2 regions of the Bradyrhizobium sp. 142 genome follow, and region 2 is predicted to be linked to the other one. Evidence: riboswitches for the same ligand, from Rfam matches in the RefSeq annotation. Region 2 holds a riboswitch; the other holds the start of a gene.

Evidence for each region. A riboswitch is a leader RNA that binds a small molecule or an ion and turns the genes downstream of it on or off. The one in region 2 is predicted to bind cobalamin.
Region 1: another riboswitch for cobalamin. It lies ahead of metE (5-methyltetrahydropteroyltriglutamate--homocysteine S-methyltransferase); the one in region 2 lies ahead of IVA82_RS18565 (TonB-dependent receptor).

What each region holds. Positions count from the first base shown of each region.
Region 1 covers NZ_JADPKQ010000495.1:18,565-21,771, forward strand. Annotated here, with positions in the region: gene IVA82_RS44725 (4Fe-4S binding protein) at 1-80, shown strand, start outside; gene IVA82_RS44730 (hypothetical protein) at 101-256, opposite strand; cobalamin riboswitch at 1,173-1,373, shown strand; gene metE (5-methyltetrahydropteroyltriglutamate--homocysteine S-methyltransferase) at 1,473-3,207, shown strand, end outside.
Region 2 covers NZ_JADPKQ010000200.1:73,278-76,484, forward strand. Annotated here, with positions in the region: gene IVA82_RS18565 (TonB-dependent receptor) at 1-1,982, opposite strand, end outside; cobalamin riboswitch at 2,096-2,299, opposite strand; gene IVA82_RS18570 (histidine phosphatase family protein) at 2,375-2,947, shown strand; gene cobT (nicotinate-nucleotide--dimethylbenzimidazole phosphoribosyltransferase) at 2,954-3,207, opposite strand, start outside.

The sequences.
Region 1 (3,207 bases), on a different contig from region 2:
GCGAGGGCCATTCCGACACGCCGCAATGCGCGGTCGTCTGTCCGGTGCCTGACACCTGTGTCCCGTCTAAGACAGCATAAGCAGCCGCGTCCAGACGGCTTCACCGCTCGATTTCGCGAACGAAGTAGTAGATGTCGAGCTTGAGGAGGCCGCCGACCGCATGGGGCGCATCGAGGTCGATCAACATCGTTATGACCTTAAGGCGCTGATCGACTCCGAGAAGCCCTCGAAGGGCTCTGTCAGAGGACACGGTCAAATTTGTCTCGAATAAGGACAAGGCCGCCTCGATGCTCCAGTCGCCGCGTTGAGGCTTATCGTCGCTGGCTGACGAGCCGAGGCGAGGTGGACGGGCGTCGAATATCGCAAGATCGATTTGCAGGATATCTAAAGCTACGTCACGGCCGAAGCCGAAGAGAGGTCTTCTCGCGCGACGAGATCGGTCCGGAGATCCTGAAGACGTGCGAGAAGCTCGGCATCCGCTTGGCCGTGGTCACCGTGCACGAGTGCATGGAGTCTAGGGTTATAGCACGATCCCGCCGCCCGCGCTTTCGCCGCTTACTCCAGTTTCGCAAGTCAGCGTGCATCCTGAGGTCCGGAACTGTTCCTGCGATGTCGCGCAGGCCAACGTCCAGGCTGCACCACCCGCCAAGCGGCGACGGACACAACGAAGGCGCGCGCCAAAGTCGCTCAGCAGGTGAGTGCCTGGCCAGGAGATCATCTTGACCAACGCCACGGACGCGATCGAGCTCGCGGCTCGTCGCGGGGTCAGCCGAACACAGGCAGTCCGACCTGATCATCCGTTCGATCCTGGAGTAATCCGGCCTTTGCAATTCCTAAGGAGCCTCATCGCGCTGTGATCAAACGGATGCCGGCCGAGGATGATCGCAACTTCCTCACGGGCGAGTTCGAGAAGCTGCTGACGGAAAAGACCAGGCTTTGTCGCGATCACGCAGATGTCGAAAGCGCCCGGGCGCGTTCGTTCTGCTCGCGCTAGCTCATCCGACTACGCGAACAGGGTGTTGAGCGGACGCATTCACAAGCGGAGCCTCCACAGATCCACGCGTTTTCACGAGGCCGGGAGTAAGTTTGTTGTAGCCTACCTAGTACAGTTCGCAATCGCTTGGGCAATATCGCAGCGACACTCAGTAGGTTGACGGATCGATCCTCGTGCGCATAATGCCAGCCGTCGTGGTCTCCGGATTTCGTTTGATCCGGAGCTAAGAGGGAAGCCGGTGCAATGCCGGCGCTGCCCCCGCAACTGTAAGCGGCGAGCCGCTGTCCAACGAAGTCACTGAAGCCATGCGGCTTCGGGAAGGCCGGATAGCAGCGACGACCCGCGAGCCAGGAGACCTGCCTCGACAATATATCGTCCACGGGCGGGGTGTCCCGGTGTGCGCCAAGCAGCTGTCGCTCACGCGATATTCGCTGCATGCGTCCGCCATGGCCTTTGCCCCAATTATGGGGTCTGAGCTATGTCTATTCTTTCGCTTCCCGTTGCCACACTGGGGATGTCACGCATCGGCCCACGACGCGAACTCAAATTCGCGCTTGAGAGCTACTGGGCGGGAAACTCCAGCGAAGCCGAGCTCCTCGAGGCGGGGAGTGGACTTCGTGCCGCTAATTGGGCACGGCAGAAATCCCGCGGTGCGACCGTCATTCCTTCGAATGACTTCTCGTTTTACGACCATGTGCTCGATACCAGCGTAATGGTCGGCGCCATTCCCGACGTCTACGGCTGGACCGAAGGTCCTGTGTCGCTCAAGACCTACTTCACCATGGCGCGTGGCGCTCAGGACGGTGGTCACGCTCAGCATGGGCCTGGCGTAGCCGCACAGGAAATGACGAAGTGGTTCGATACCAACTACCACTACATGGTGCCGGAATTTCACCAGGATCAGATCTTTAAGTATTCCTCTCGAAAGCCGATCGAGGAATATGAGGAGGCAAAAAGCCTCGGCTACCAAACGCGCCCCGTCCTAGTTGGCCCAGTCACTTTCCTGAAGCTCGGCAAAAGCGCAAATCCCGCATTCAATCCGCTGTCGCTGCTTGATAGGCTCCTCCCAGTCTATGTCGATGTTCTCCGCGAACTAGCCTCGCGCGGTGCTGAATGGGTTCAGCTCGACGAGCCATGCCTAGTGATGGACGTCGACGAAGCATCGCGGGCGGCTGTCCGCCGGGCCTATGCTCATTTCGCAAAGGTTGTGCCGGCCCTTAAAATCATGCTGGCCACTTATTTCGGCGCTATCGGCGACAATCTTGAAACAGCCTTGGCCTTGCCCGTTGCCGGGCTTCATGTCGATCTGGTTCGGGCACCCGACCAGTTGGACGCAATTGTCGCCAAAGCCCGCAGAGATCTCGTGGTCTCGCTAGGCGTCGTTGATGGTCGCAACGTCTGGCGCTCCAATCTTGCGGCGCTGGTCGACCAACTTGCCCCTATGGTCAAAAAGCTGGGCAGGGACCGTGTTCAGATTGCTCCTTCCTGCTCGCTGCTTCATGTTCCGATCGACATTGAGCTAGAGACCGATCTCGATCCCAATCTGAAGACGTGGCTGGCGTTCTCAGTTCAGAAGATCAAGGAACTCTCGATATTGGGCAAAGCGCTGGCCGGCCATGCTGCCGAGGTGGCCGATGAACTTGCGCTTTCGGAGGACGAAGCCGTGACCCGCGAAACATCGCCCGAGATTCACAATGCGAATGTCGCCGGACGAATGGCCGCAATCGACGATAGCATGCGTCGCCGTCGCAGTGCGTTCACCCAGCGTGCCGACGTCCAGCGCGTCGCGTTCGCATTGCCGATGTTTCCAACGACAACCATCGGATCCTTCCCGCAAACGGTCGACGTCCGAAATGCGCGTGCGGCTCATGCGCGGGGAGCGCTGAATGACGCGCAGTACGAGCAGCTTCTGAAAGCGGAGACAGCCCGTACCGTGCAGTGGCAGGAAGATATCGGCCTGGACGTGCTCGTACATGGTGAGTTCGAGCGCAATGACATGGTTCAATACTTTGCCGAGCAGCTGTTGGGATTCGCTTTCACCAAGCACGGTTGGGTTCAGTCTTATGGGTCGCGGTACGTTCGTCCGCCTATCCTGTTCGGAGATGTTTCCCGGCCGAAGCCGATGACCGTTGAATGGTGGCGCTATGCGCAGTCTCTGACCAAGAAACCCGTCAAGGCTATGCTGACCGGACCGGTGACGATCCTGAACTGGT
Region 2 (3,207 bases):
GCATAGCGGGCATCGACATAGGCGATGTTGCCCCAGAGCCGTAAAGGCTCGATCGGGCGCACCGAGGCGGCGAGCTCGACGCCTTTCGATTCCTGGCGTCCGGCGATGTTGAGCTGCATGCCGCCCGCGGCGGCATAGACGTTCTTGCGCAGGATATCGTAGGCCGAGAACGACCACTCCGCCCGGTTGTCCCAGAACAGGTGCTTGACGCCGGTCTCGTAGGTGCGTGCGGTCGTCAGATTGAGCGGCTGGGTCGGCGCGAGCAGGAAGATGTTATTGGCCGAGATGTCGGCGCCCGTGGCGTACTGGCTGAAGAAGGTCAAGCCGGGAACGGCCTCCCAGGTGTAGCCGATGCGGCCGGTCACTGGGGCCCAGGATTTCGAGAACGGGAAGTTCGCCTTCTCCAGCCCGGCTGGGTCGGTCGAATTGCGATCGAGCCCGATATGCTCCACGCGCAGGCCGCCGACAAGGGCGAAGCTTCGCGTGAGCTTCAGCCGGTCCTCGAACGAGAGCGCCTCGTTGTCGATGCGCGCGGTCTGTTGCTGCGTCGTGAGCAGGCCGTAGTAGCCGCGGGCGGGATCGACCAGCGAAACGGAGTCGCCGGGGAAATTTGCGGCTCCCGGCCGAACAAAATCCAGATAGCTTGACGAAAGCGTCGTCACCAGGCGGTTGTCGAAGCCTGCGATGTTCGCATCCCAGGTCAGGTCGGTGATGTTGCCAACCAGGCGCTGGCTGTGCGCGACATAGAACCGTTCACGATCGACCGTGTTCGTACCAGAGTTGAATGCCTCGATCTCATTGTTAAACCAAGTTCGCTCGGCGCCGTAGCCATAGGCTTGGCTTTTCAACGTCAGGTCAGGCGCCAGCTTCAGCTCAAAACCACCGCGCAGCCACACCTCTTGCGCCACGTTTCGATTGTCGAGGACATTGTAGTTGGTGTTGAACGTGCGGTCGTCGATTGTGACAGCGCCGAGATTCGTTCCGTTATAGTTCGAGACATAGTTGCCCGAGACGATACCGGTCGTGGCGTGCGAGCCGCTGAAGGCGATCGGCACCAGCGGAACGCCCCAATAGGCCTTCGAGCGATCCTCGCGGTACTCGATCGCGCCCCAGATCTTGAGACTGTCGGAGATGCGGTAGTTGAGCTGCCCCGAGACATCGAGCGTCTTGATATTGGTGTCGTCGACAAAACCGTTGAGCGAGGATCGGCTGAGGTCGAAGCGGTAGTCAAGGCCCTGGACGTTGGTGCTGCCGCCAGAGCCGAAATGCGCCCGGAAGGAAGCCAGGGAATCCCAGGAAACGTCAGCCTCGTTGCGGATCGGTCCGGTGTGCGGCTGCTTGGTGACGAGGTTGATCGCGCCGCCAGCGGCGCCCTCGCCCGAGATCAACGAGGCCGGCCCTTTCACAAATTCCACGGCTTCCAGATTAGCCGTGTCGGCGATTCGCGAGGTCATGTTCTGCGGGCCGATCTTGATGCCGTTGTAGAGCGTGTTGATCTGGCTGTTGGTGAAGCCGCGCATCGAGAAGGCCGAAGGCTCGGCCGGATTGTCGCCGGAGGTGACGCCGACCGCGCCCTGCGCGACGTCAGACACAGTGCGATAGCCCTGCTCGCGCATGGTTTCGGCCGAGATCACCTCGACGGTTGCCGGGATCTCACGCACGGTCAGGCCGAGGCGCGAGGCGCTCTCGGCGACCGCATTGGTGTTGAGCGGCGTCTGCGCCGTGGCAGCCGGCACGACCGGCGTCGGCGCGGCCGGTGCTGCAGCCGGCCTGCTCGCCGCCGCGCGACGCGCCCCCTGTCCCGCGCGTCGGGCTGGCTTGGCCGGCCTGCGGGACTGTTCAGGCGCGGTGACCTCGACGGGCGGCAGCGGGTCGCGGACCTGCTGCGCCAACGCAGCGGGGATATTAGCGGCAACAAACGACGTAAGGGCAGCAGACGCGAGCAAAAAATGACGCGGTCGCACACTACGGACGGAAAACATGGTTTTAGACCTCGGTATGACGTCAGTGGCACGTCACAGCGAACGAGGTCTCACCCTTGGCTTGTCAGCCTTCGATGAAGCCGAATGTCTGTACTCCCCGACCGACATCTTCGCGTGTGACCACGGCTGACGGCAGGTCTCCTGGCTCGCGGGTCATCACCTCAGCGTCGCCTTCCCGGGACCGAGATACCCAGTGGCTCGTGACGCAAGATTCGCCGCTTACAGTTGCGGGGGCAGCCGCGGCATTGGGGACAACGTCCCCGCACCGCATTCCCTTTTCATCCCCGGATGGGGAAACCGTCACGGCCATCTAGGATTACGACCCAGATGGAGTCAATGTGCCTGTTGCGGCGTTGTTGCCACAGCGACCAACTTTTCTTGGATATTTTCGCATGGAGGGCGAGACCTTCCTCTGGCTAGTACGTCATGCGGCCGTCGACGGCGTCGCGGGGACGATCCATGCCGCCGACGCGCCGGCCGGCCTCGGCGATCGCGCGCAGCTGGAGCGGCTGCGGCGGTATCTGCCGCAGGACGCGAATTGTTACGCGAGCCCGTCACGGCGCACGGTCGAGACGGCGCGCGCGCTCGGGCTCGAACCGGAGTTGGTGGACGAATTGAACGAACAGGATTTTGGCGACTGGACCGGTCGGCGGCACGACGATCTTGCCGCGACGGGCGGCGAGGCCTATGCGCAATTCTGGAGCGATCCGGCGCGCGCTCGGCCACCGGGCGGCGAGAGCTTCGAGGATCAGGTCGCGCGCGTTCGACTGGGCCTGTCGCGAGTCGGAGCGGGATCCGCAACGCTGGTCGTGCATTCCGGCACGATCCGGGCCGCCCTGTGCATCGCGCTCGACCTGACGCCGGAAGCGGCCCTGCGTTTCGTGATCGATCCACTGTCTCTCACGCGTATCGACCGGCTCGCGACCGGCTGGCGCGTCGTCTCCGTCAATCAGCGCACGGCTTGAGCCGGATCAGGCCGGACGATCCGGCACATTGGCCTGCGCAAACGTCGCCATGCCGTTGTGAAGACTGCAGGCAAGCCGCACCAGCGGCAGCGCGATCGCGGCGCCCGACCCTTCCCCGAGCCTGAGATCGAGGCTGATCAACGGCTGGACGTTCAGGGCGCGAAGCACCAGCCGATGCCCCTGCTCCGCCGATTGGTGCGACGCCAGCAGGAACGGCTGGCACGTCGGGTTGAGGCGCACCGCCGCCAGGGCCGCGACCG